2 regions of the Anaerobacillus sp. CMMVII genome follow, and region 2 is predicted to be linked to the other one. Evidence: riboswitches for the same ligand, from Rfam matches in the RefSeq annotation. Region 2 holds a riboswitch; the other holds the start of a gene.
What was found. Region 2 has a riboswitch for S-adenosylmethionine ahead of H1D32_RS19045 (homoserine dehydrogenase). Riboswitches for the same ligand answer to the same signal wherever they lie in the genome.
Positions count from the first base shown of each region.

Region 1 (6,295 bases), 130 kb from region 2:
GGTGCAATTTTATCAACAGGATATGCGAGAATTAGAAGGCTTAGGTACATTTAATACGGTAGTCTCTCTATGTGATTCGTTAAACTACCTGAAAAATGAACAAGAAATTTTGACAACCTTTCAAAGAATTGCGGACCATCTAGAGGACAATGGATTATTTATATTTGATGTTCATTCCATTTATAAAGTTGAAGAAGTGTTTACTGGCCATACGTTTGCACATAATGGTGAAGAGATCGCCTATATTTGGGAATGTTTTGCTGGTGAACCTGCCTATAGTGTTGAGCATGATTTATCCTTTTTTGTCTTAAATGAGCAGGGATTTTATGAGCGTTTTGATGAATTTCATCAGCAACGGACATACCCGATTAATATGTATGAGCAAGCATTGCATAACGCTGGATTTAATTTAGTGTCAATTACTGGTGATTTTTCTTTAAACGAGCTCAATGAGAAAGCAGAACGTTGGTTTTTTGTTGCTAAAAAAGCTTAGTATTTTCATGATCTAGTAAAAAAGAGTCAATTTCCTAATTTTGTGGAAATTGACTCTTTTCACATATTGTTATTTTTTTTATAATATGTTTATTGGAATTGTTTTTTTATTTTTTCTATGTCTTCATAGTATTTTGCATGTGTTTTTTCAAATACGAGGTCAAACATATCCCCAATTTCTTCTTTTAGAACTTTTAAGCCCTCACCCGTGACACCACCTGGAACTGAAACCCGCTCTTGTAAGGTCGGTAATGTGTAAATTTCTTTTTCAAGTAATTTTCCAAATCCTATCACCATTTCACTTGCTAACTTTGTTGCATCATCTTGTGTAATTTCAGTCTTGCGTACCGCGGACTCGATAAAACACTGTACCAAATAACTAAAGAAGGCTGGTCCGCAACTAGCGATATCAGAAGCTACACGTGTAATCTTTTCATCAATAATTACGGGTGTGGAAATATGTGTCAGTAGACTGTGTAGAGTTTCAGCATCGCCAGCAGTACATGTAGTTCCTAGAGTTACTAGTGAAGTCCCTGCTAAAGCACTATTCGTAATGCTTGGGATAATGCGGGCTGTTTTACAACAAACAATTGACTCTAATTGATCAATAGTTATCGGACTAGTTATTGAAATAATCATTTGATGCTCTTTCAATACAGGATTTATCTCCTTAAGTAATGAATGAAATTGTAAAGGTTTTACACATATAAACATTATGTCAGCCTCGCAAGCAACATCTTTAGCGGACTCAACTACTTTTAAATCTGGAAATCTTTCAGTAAAAGCATATGCTTTTTCAATTGTTTTGTTTGTGATGATAAGTTGAGATGGGGTTACTGCAGTTGATTCAACGAACGCTTCAAGTAAAATGCTCCCCATACTACCTGTTCCGATAATCCCGATTTTCATGTGTTCAACCCCCTCCTTGTCGAACTTTCTTCCCTTAAGTCTATGTGCCTCAAAGAGTGATTATGCCACAAATCAGCGACTTTGCGAAAATACAAAAAAGCCCAGCAAATAAATCATTGCTGAGCAGAAAAGTTTAGTTTTTTCGATTAATAAATTCTACTACCATTTCTTTTTTGACAAGTTTCCTCATTGGAAAACGGAATTTTCTACTTAGGTTGTTCATCTCTTCAGTAATAGCATTTATTTCTGTTAAAGAAAATTCCTGATTTTTCTTCGCCGCTTGTATTACAGCCTCAATTTTTTCTTCCCGTAACAAATCCAGTTCTCGGTATCTTTTTTCTCCAGCAATAAATTTATTTACGTGGGCCTTCATTTGTAAATGTACACTCATGTAAAGATTCTCCTTTTTACCATTCATTTAGGGGGTATTAAAATGATCAAAATTAAACGCAACCGTATTTTTTTAATTGCGGTCTGTACAATTGCCTTGCTACTTAGTGTAAGCTTTATTAGAAATTTTGACAACAGCATAGATACTCAAGAGCAATTTCAATTAGCTATGTACCAAGAAACTGTAGACATCGAAACAGAAACTGTCCCAATAGCTCAGCCCATCATCGTTGACGTGAAAGGAGCCGTAGAAAAACCTGGAGTCTATGAGATGAAACTTGGAGATCGGGTGGTCCATGCCATTGAAAAAGCAAATGGATTTCTCCAAGAGGCAAATAAAAATGTCATAAATTTGGCTTTATTGCTAGAGGACGAAATGGTAATTTTTGTTCCAATAACTGGTGAGGAAGAAATACAAGACTTAGTACCATTAATCTCCAATAAATCTAGTGAAAAAATCAATGTAAACGTTGCCTCAAATGATGAGCTACAAAAGATCCCAGGGATCGGTCCTGCAAAGGCAGCCGCAATTATTAAATATCGAGAAGAAAATGGGAAATTTAACAGCATTGGAGAATTAACGAATGTATCAGGAATAGGTCAAAAAACTGTTGAAAAGATGACAGAATTCATCGAGGTAAAGTAATAAAACATTTACCTTTAAATTTATTGACAATTCTTACTATTAGCCGGTATAATCACCACAATGGCAAAATTAAATGAAAACTCTTATTGAGAGAGGTGGAGGGACTGGCCCTATGAAACCCGGCAACCAGTGTGAAAACACAAGGTGCTAAATCCAACAGAGCTTTGTAGTTCTGAAAAATGAGAGAAAGAAGCAGATATTAACTCTTCTCTCAACCTGAGGAAGAGTTTTTTATTTTGGGAATTTATTTTAATGAATTTCATAATTCACTATTGTCGCTACTAGTTCTAAATGTAGTTGCGTAGAACCATTCGTAACTACAAATAGATTTGATATAGCTCGATTAAGGTAATTATGAAATTCACTCAATTAGAGGAGGAAAACAAAAAATGACCGAAAGAAAATGGAGTTTAGAAACAATTGCTGTACATGGGGGACAGGAAGCTGATAGTAATACGTTATCAAGGGCAGTCCCAATATATCAAACTACCTCTTATGTTTTTAAAGATACTGAACATGCGGCAAATCTTTTTGCTCTAGCAGAGCCAGGGAACATCTACACAAGAATTATGAATCCGACTCAAGATGTTTTTGAAAAAAGGGTTGCTGAACTTGAAGGTGGAATAGCAGCGTTGGCAACTGCTAGTGGCCAATCTGCAATAACGCTAGCGATCCTCAATATTTGTGAGAGTGGAGATGAAGTTGTTGCTTCAAGTTCACTTTATGGAGGAACATATAACCTTTTTGCGCATACATTCAGAAAGTTAGGGATTAAAGTCAACTTTGTGGATGGAACTGACCCAGAAAACTATCGTCTTGCTATAACTGATAAAACAAAGCTTCTTTATGGTGAAATTATCGGGAATCCTAAAGGGGATGTCCTTGATCTAGAAGCTGTTTCAACTATTGCTCATGAAAATGGAATTCCACTTGTTGTCGATGCAACATTTTCTACTCCTGCTTTATGTCGGCCAATTGAACACGGAGCCGATATTGTCATCCATTCTGCGACGAAGTTTATTGGCGGTCATGGTACCTCAATCGGAGGAATTATTGTTGATGGAGGAAATTTTGATTGGGCGAATGGTAAATTTCCAGGTCTTTCAAAACCAGATCCAAGTTATCATGGAATAGTTTATACAGAAGCAGTTGGGAATTTAGCTTATATTATTAAAGCTCGAGTACAACTATTAAGAGATATAGGGCCGGCAATAGCTCCTTTAAATTCCTTCTTATTATTACAAGGTTTAGAAACTTTACACTTACGAATGGAACGCCATTGTGAAAATGCATTAAAGGTGGCGAATTACTTAAATGAAAACTCTTTAGTAGAATGGGTTAGCTACCCGGGCTTAGAGAGCCATCCAAGCCATCTGTTAGCAAGAAAATACCTTCCAAATGGGAAGGGGGCAATTCTTACCTTTGGAATTAAGGGTGGTGTTGAAGAAGGGAAAAGGTTTATTAATGCGCTACAATTATTTTCACATGTAGCTAACGTTGGTGATGCTAAGTCCCTAGTCATTCATCCAGCAAGTACAACACATCAGCAGCTCTCACCAGAAGAGCAACGATCTGCGGGGGTCACACCTGAGCTAATTCGCCTATCAATCGGCATTGAAAACAGTAACGATATAATTGCAGACCTACAACAAGCACTTGAAGTAAGCCAGAGCTAATAATTACGAATTACGAATTACGAGTGTTGAAACATTGTGAAAATTTCACAATGTTTCAACACTCAACACTCAACACTCAACATTCTACATTCAAACATTGACGGACGTGTCATATTTTGTCTAAACTATAGAGAGAAACGCAAGAAGGAGGGACAAACCTTGTCACGGATATCATGGGATCAATATTTTATGGCTCAAAGTCATTTGCTTGCACTAAGAAGTACTTGTACACGATTAATGGTAGGAGCAACGATTGTAAGAGATAAGCGAATTATTGCTGGCGGTTATAATGGCTCAATTTCTGGGGGAGACCATTGTACAGATGATAATTGCTATGTAGAGAATAATCATTGTATTAGAACGATTCACGCGGAGATAAATGCATTGTTACAATGTGCTAAATTCGGAGTCCCAACTGCAGGTGCTGAAATTTATGTCACTCATTTTCCCTGTTTAAATTGTGCTAAAGCAATTATACAAAGCGGCATAAAAGCTGTTTTCTATGCGAAAGATTACAAAAATCACCCATATGCTATTGAGTTGTTTAAAAGTGCAGGTGTGCATGTGGAAAATGTAGAGTTAGAGGAAATGATTTTAGATATGAAAACCACTGAAAAATTAGCTTTTACAGCGGAATTACTGACGAAACTTGAAGAGGCAGGTATCAGTGAGGAAGAGCTAAAGAGTTTAAAAGATCAGGCTAATAAGTTATTTTTACCTGGTTGAGAAAATATAATCTCTTGATTTGGAGGTTTGACAAAGTTGTCTGGTAAGATTTACATTTTAACTCTGGCCACGATTTCTAGTATTATTTTTCGGATTCAGGGCTTACATAGCGTCTCCATTTGCTTATTGTTAGCCCTAATCTACCTTTTGTATAAAAACAAATACAAGTATCCACTTATTTTTGTTTCGATCACACTTTTTGTTTATTTTTATGTGAACCCCTATTATTTTACCCCACCACCACCAGTGCCTTCTCAAAATGTGATCATAGGACAAATAATCTCAATACCTAAATATAATGGAACTAAGATTTCATTTGAACTAAAAACAATAGACAAACAAAGGGTAGAAGTTAATTATTTTGCAAAAACTATTGATGAATTAAATAACTTAAAAACACTTAAGTACGGACTGAATTGTTCATTACAAGGGAATTTTAAAGATCCGCCAATGCCAAAGAACTTTTATAGTTTTGATTACAAGAGCTATTTAGCGTCTAGGAATATTTTTTACCAATTTAGCCCAGTCAGTTTATCACTAAAAAATTGTACAGATAATGGGATATCTCCATTTAGTATCATTCAAAGATCTAGACAAACTGGGGTACAAATGATAAAAGACCACTTTCCTGATGAAAGTAAAGGGATTGTCACTGCATTAATTTTTGGTGATAGAGGGTTAATGGATAGTGATACTTTAAAATCATATCAGACATTAGGAATTATCCATTTACTAGCTGTTTCTGGACTTCATGTCGGACTTGTGACTTCTAGTTTATATTTCATTTTAATCCGCCTTGGTATGACAAAAGAAAGAACAGTAGACTTTCTACTAGTTATTCTTCCGATTTATGTTATTTTAGCTGGTGGAGCCCCTTCAGTTATAAGAGCTTCTGCAATGTTAGTAGTAATCCTTCTCTCAAATAAAGCCCGCCTAAAAATAAATCCTTTAGATGGAATTAGTGTCGTTTGTATTGTTTTGCTGTTAATAAATCCTAATTACATAGTTCATATAGGCTTTCAGTTGTCATTCCTCGTTTCTTACCAACTCATTATCTCGGCAAGTCTAATCCTAACGCGCTATTCAAACTGGCTAATACAACTATCCGTTGTTACAATTCAAGCTCAATTAATTTCTTTCCCATTAATCATTTACCACTTTTATGAAGTATCGTTATGGAGTATCCCACTGAACCTCATTTATATCCCGTTTATTACTTTTTTTGCCTTACCTTTTTCGTTTATCGTATTTATTAGCTACATAATTATTCCACCAGTTGGTGAATTCTTCTTTGTATTGTATGACTTTGTGATAGAAATTGCCCATAATGGTTTACAAGTAGGAATGAAGTTACCGCTTTCCACGTTACTTTTTGGGAAACCACCAATCTGGTTAGTAGTTTGCTATTATGTAGCCATTGGTTATCTTTTTTACATTTGGGAAAAATCAAATTCTA
Region 1 covers NZ_JACEHK010000015.1:484,802-491,096, forward strand. The annotation lists gene H1D32_RS19605 (class I SAM-dependent DNA methyltransferase) at 1-493, shown strand, start outside; gene comER (late competence protein ComER) at 583-1,401, opposite strand; gene H1D32_RS19615 (DUF2533 family protein) at 1,535-1,792, opposite strand; gene H1D32_RS19620 (helix-hairpin-helix domain-containing protein) at 1,835-2,437, shown strand; SAM riboswitch class I at 2,518-2,623, shown strand; gene H1D32_RS19625 (homocysteine synthase) at 2,827-4,113, shown strand; gene H1D32_RS19630 (ComE operon protein 2) at 4,273-4,839, shown strand; gene H1D32_RS19635 (DNA internalization-related competence protein ComEC/Rec2) at 4,876-6,295, shown strand, end outside.
Region 1: another riboswitch for S-adenosylmethionine. It lies ahead of H1D32_RS19625 (homocysteine synthase); the one in region 2 lies ahead of H1D32_RS19045 (homoserine dehydrogenase).

Region 2 (6,295 bases):
GTGATGAATCAACGGTAAATGCAAAAATGGTAACTGGTAAAATAGAAGTTTTAGCATCGAAAATAGAGGTCTTAAATAAATCAAAATCACTCCCATTTTTAATTGAAGATGATGCGACAGCATCCGAAGACGTCCGTTTAAAATACCGTTATCTTGATTTAAGACGCCCTGAGATGCAAGCTACTTTTATGTTACGACATAAAACATCGAAGTTAATTCGTGACTATTTAGACGAAAATGCATTTTTAGAAGTTGAGACTCCTATGCTTACAAAGAGTACACCAGAGGGTGCGCGCGATTATTTAGTACCAAGTCGTGTTCACCATGGAGAGTTCTATGCATTGCCACAATCTCCACAAATTTTTAAACAGTTATTAATGGTTTCTGGTTTTGAGCGTTATTATCAAATTGTTCGTTGCTTCCGCGATGAAGATTTACGTGCTGATCGCCAACCAGAATTTACCCAAGTCGATATTGAAACTTCTTTCATGGACAAAGAAGATTTATTAGCGATGATGGAAGAGATGATGAGTAAAGTCATGAAGGAAGTTAAAGGTATTGATGCAATAACTCCGTTCCAAAGACTTTCTTATGATGAAGCGATGAATCGCTACGGTTCGGATAAGCCGGATACTCGCTTTGACATGGAACTAGTTGAACTTTCTCATATTGTCAAAGACTGTGGTTTTAAAGTATTTACTTCAGCTATCGAAAATGGTGGAATTGTTAAAGGGTTAAATGTCAAAGGTGGGGCAACGAAGTATTCTCGTAAAGAGATTGATGAACTAGCGAAATTCGTTGCGATTTATGGAGCGAAGGGTCTTGCTTGGTTAAAGGTTGAAGAAGACGGATTAAAAGGCCCAATTGCCAAGTTCTTGTCAGACGAAGAGCAAATGGAATTGCGGTCAGCTATTCACGCTGAAACAGGAGATTTGTTATTCTTTGCTGCTGACAAAAAGAAAGTCGTTTTTGATAGCTTAGGTGCACTTCGCTTAAAATTTGCCAAAGAATTAAATCTAATCGATAAATCAAAATATAACTTCTTATGGGTAACTGAATTCCCGCTTTTATCGTATGATGAAGATGCAAAACGCTATGTTGCCGAACATCATCCATTTACTCGACCAGTAAAAGAGGATCTCGAGTTACTAGTTAGCACACCTGAAAAAGTACGAGCAGAAGCTTATGACTTAGTGTTAAATGGTTACGAGCTTGGTGGTGGATCACAACGGATTTACGAACGCGAGCTACAGGAGACGATGTTTAAAGCTCTTGGTTTTTCTGACGAGGAAGCACGTAATCAATTTGGTTTCTTAATGGAAGCTTTTGAATATGGGACACCTCCACATGGCGGAATTGCACTGGGGTTAGATCGTTTAATCATGATCCTTGCTGGTAGAACAAATTTACGTGATACCATTGCCTTCCCGAAAACAGCGAGTGCAAGTTGCTTGTTAACTAATGCACCGAGTGGAGTAAGTGAGGCACAATTAAAGGAGCTAAACTTATCCGTTGTGCCTAAGAAAGAAGAGAAGGTTGAAGCTTAATTAGTTATGAGTTTTGAGTGCAGAGTGATGAGTTGGTGAAAGTAAAGCTTCGAAGCAATACATTCAAAAACTCAAAACTCAAAACTCAAAACTGCAATTTTACATTTTACATTTCTTCTAGAACATGGTATATTGTTTTTACTTGAATTTTATAAAAACTCTGATTATTATAACGGTAAAATACACAACAAATAAATATCACTTATCAAGAGAGGCGGAGGGACTGACCCGATGAAGCCCGGCAACCTGTTTAGGTATCCATTGGATAACCGATAGAGTAAATTGTACGCTTCTATGCGCAGACAATTCGCTTTAACAAACAAGGTGCTAATTTCAGCAGAGCTACTAGCTAGCTCTGGAAGATAAGTTAAGGCACAAAAACCTTTCCTTATCTGGAAAGGTTTTTTTATTGGCTAAATTAAGTTCTTCCATGGTGAAAAGGAGATGATGTCATTGCTTAAGATTGGTTTACTGGGCTTTGGAACAGTAAATTCTGGGGTATATGAAGGAATTACAGATACGTTACCTTATTTAGAAAGTATTTTAGGAACAAGAATTACTGTGGAAAAAATACTGATTAGGGACAAAAAGCGTTATTTAGGTGAAAAAAATAGTGAGTTATTTACAGATTCTCCTGACGATTTTTTTAGCTATGAATTTGATGTTGTTTTTGAGGCCATGGGTGGTGAGCAACCTGCGTTAGATTACATTACGTTTTTATTAAGTAAAAAGGTTCCGATTGTTACAGCAAATAAAGAGCTAGTAGCTAAGCACGGATCAAATCTAGAAAATTTAGCATACAAAAACGAAACATTTATTGGCTACGAGGCTACAGTTGCTGGTGGGATTCCCATTATTAATACACTGAAAAGTCAATTACAATGGACTTCTGTTGAAAAGATTTCAGGGATTTTAAACGGTACTACAAATTACATTATTACAAGATTGCAAGCGGGTAGCGATGATTTTGAGACGGTATTAAAAGAAGCACAACAGCTTGGGTTTGCTGAAGCAGATCCTACGTCTGATATTGAAGGATTTGATGCTTTATATAAGCTACAAATACTATGTAGGCTTTGTTTTGGAAGCTGGCCAAAGCCTGAGCAGTTTCAAAGAAGTGGAATGTCTCATTTAAAGAGCTGCCATTTTAAAGCTGGTGAATACTTCAATTTAAAACTTAAGTATATTGCTGAAGCATATTATGATGGAACCGATATCAAAGGTTCAATTTCTCCATGTTTTGTAGATGCGAAATCCCCGTTGGCGTCTATTGAAAATGAGAATAATGGAGTATACTTACAAGGAGACTGGTTAGGTAATTTTTTCGCATCAGGACCAGGAGCTGGTAAAAGGCCGACAGCGACAAGTATGATTGAAGACTTTCTTCATCAACTACAGAAAAGTGGGAACCAACCACGTGTTCCGAAATTAAAAAAAATAAGTAAATTAGAATGCAAAGAGTTTTTGCTTGTTTTTGATACAAATAATGAAACAGAGGTTTATCATACCTTAAAAGAGATAATACACTCAGTAGAAGAGGTTGTCCAATTTGACAATAATCAAAAAGTTGCAATGTTAGTCACAATAAATGAGTTAATTCCATTAAACAATACCGCTAATGAAAAAGTAGAGTTTTATCCGGTATTGCGAGTTAATGGGAAAGTTCAAAAAACAAAGGCGAACAAACAATTGAAAGCATTGTAATAGTAAGAAAACATTCTGCTTGTTTATTTCTCAGAAGTTCACTTTTATATAAAGTATTTCTAAGCAAACTTGAATTCAAAATAAATCATGATATTATTGAAATAACAAATGAGTCCTGAAGTGTTCGTAGGATACTATACGTTTTGAGCCAACATTTTTAATATGGGAGCTTGAAGTTTTAGCTTGGCATACAAGCCTTCACGAGAGGAAGTACAAAGAGTTAAACAAAGCACCCACCTGCTGAGGCAGGTTCAAAACTATGTGTTATACGGCATATCGGGACTCTATTTTATTTTACTGGAAATGACAAACCTAGGAACTATTCCTAGGTTTTTTCTTATATCTTAATCAAAGGAATTAGAGTGGAGCATCAGCCTATGTATAGCTGTAGTCCGAAAGGGGAAATTTACATTTTATACTGCATATGATATATTTTTATTCGTGTAGTTTAGATTTCCTATCGTATTAATAGGGATTGGAAGGAGAAAAAGTAATGTTACATCAATTTTCTAGAAATGAACTCGCTATCGGTCATGATGGTTTAGAACTTTTAAGAAACAGTACGGTTGCTGTCTTAGGTATCGGTGGTGTTGGGTCTTTCTCCGCAGAGGCATTAGCGAGGTCAGGTGTTGGAAGGCTAGTGCTAGTAGATAAAGATGACGTCGATATAACAAATGTAAATCGGCAAATTCATGCGCTACTTTCAACTGTAGGTCAACCTAAAGTAGATTTAATGAAGGCTAGAATTGCAGATATTAATCCAGAATGTGAAGTAATTGCTCTAAAGATGTTTTACACCGAAGAGACGTATGAAGCTTTTTTTGAATATGGACTTGATTTTGTCGTAGATGCTTCTGATACGATTTCATATAAAATTCATTTAATGAAAGAATGTTTAAAACGGAAAATTCCTATTATTTCAAGCATGGGGGTAGCTAATAAATTGGACCCCACAAAACTTCGGATTGCAGACATATCTAAAACAAGCTATGATCCAATTGCAAAAGTGGTTAGGACAAAACTAAGAAAAGAAGGAATTCATAAAGGGATAAACGTCGTTTTCTCTGATGAACAACCGATTAAAATTCGTGAAGAAATTAGAAAAGAAATTGTTTCCAAAGCACAGGAAGAGTCTCCGGTCAGAAAAGCCAAAATGCCTCCGTCCTCGAATGCGTTCGTACCATCTGTATCAGGGTTGATTATGGCTGGTCACGTAATTACTACCCTACTTAAGGATATTCATATCCAAAGATAGCCGAAAAATTGGATGTTGAATTTGTTTCCCTAAAAGGACAAATTCAACATCTCCATTACCAATATCCTCCTTTACCATCTTTCCTACTTTTTTTCAAATAATTTGCTTTTCTAGCTAACCTGATACATGAAAAACTCATAACAACCTCCAATTTATTACCATTTTAGTACAATTTTGTTATAACTTTCGTCCTTTCTTTGTGTTTTTATACAAAAAACGATAGTTATTTGACCTTATATTTTTACTAATGAATGAATTAGTAGTTTTTGTGGAATTTCTTTGAACTTTGTATTGATAAATAATTTAACTTTTCATATAATGAAAGCACTTACAAATAATCATCAGATGACCAGAAGATAAGGTTATCAACGAAATGGGGATTTTAGGATATTATCATAGATTATAGAGGAGATACTAAATCTATTGTTATCCGATGATCATTTGCAATTACTATCAAGGGGGAATTTTTTTGAGTACAGGGTTTTTAGCAATCATAGCATTAGTACCAATTTTATCAGTATTACTCTTCTTGGTCATTTTACGTTGGCCAGCTAGTCGTGCAATGCCACTATCTTTCTTAATCACAGCTGCAGTAGCATTGTTCGTTTGGAACGTTCCAATGAATCAAGTAATGGCAGCATCGCTTCGTGGGATTGTAACATCATTAGATATTTTATTTATCGTCTTTGGAGCAATTTTACTATTAAACACACTAAAAGAAGGCGGAGCATTAAATACAATTCGCCAAGGCTTTACAGATATTTCACCTGACCGTCGTGTTCAAGCGATCATTATTGCTTGGTTGTTTGGCTCTTTCATCGAAGGTGCATCAGGTTTTGGTACGCCAGCTGCAATTGCGGCGCCACTACTAGTTGCAATTGGTTTTCCAGCAATGGGAGCAGTATTAGTAGCTTTAATTATTCAATCAACACCGGTAACATTTGGAGCAATCGGTACACCGATCGTTGTAGGTGTTAATAATGCTTTAAACCCACTAGCTACTAGTGGAACGATTGCAGATCTTCCAGCAACATTACTTGTCATTGCTGGTCAAGTTTCAGTTTTACACATGATCGTTGGTGCGTTTGTACCATTAGTCATGGTTGCAATGTTAACAAAGTTCTTCGGTAAGAATAAATCATTTACAGAAGGTTTAGGCAATTTTGGAAGTTTGCTATTTTCGCAGGTTTAGCATTTACACTTCCTTATATGATCATCGCAAATTTATTAGGTCCTGAATTCCCATCTTTATTCGGTGGACTAATTGGTTTAGCAATCGTAGTTCCGGCTGCTAAAAAAGGTTTCTTAATTCCAAAACACACTTGGCAGTTTGATAAAGAAGAAAACTGGGATCCAGAATGGTCTGGAAAATTAAAAATTGATAAAAATGCATTTACTGGTAAGAAAGTTTCAATGGTAGCTGCTTGGGTGCCTTACATTTTAGTAGGATTGTTACTAGTGTTAACACGCCTTAACCAATTACCATTAAAAGCATGGTTACAGTCAGATGCAGTTAAGATTGACTTGGTTAAAATTCTTGGTTATGAAAAAGGAATGTTCGATACTGGAATTGCCGTTTCATCAACGCCGTTATATTTACCAGCGACAATCTTGGTTGTTGTATCGTTAGTCTGTGTTGGACTATACGGTATGAAAGCAAGTTCGTTTACGAAAGCAGCAAAAGAATCGTTTGCAACAACTGTAAGTGCAGCAACAGCATTAATTTTCGCAGTACCAATGGTTCAGGTATTTATTAACTCAGGTGTTGCAACAAATGATTTCGGAACAA
Region 2 covers NZ_JACEHK010000015.1:357,913-364,207, forward strand. The annotation lists partial or broken gene aspS (aspartate--tRNA ligase) at 1-1,547, shown strand, start outside; SAM riboswitch class I at 1,747-1,916, shown strand; gene H1D32_RS19045 (homoserine dehydrogenase) at 2,001-3,251, shown strand; RNA gene ssrS (6S RNA) at 3,361-3,538, shown strand; gene H1D32_RS19055 (tRNA threonylcarbamoyladenosine dehydratase) at 3,745-4,506, shown strand; gene H1D32_RS25685 (L-lactate permease) at 4,976-5,698, shown strand; gene H1D32_RS25690 (L-lactate permease) at 5,716-6,295, shown strand, end outside.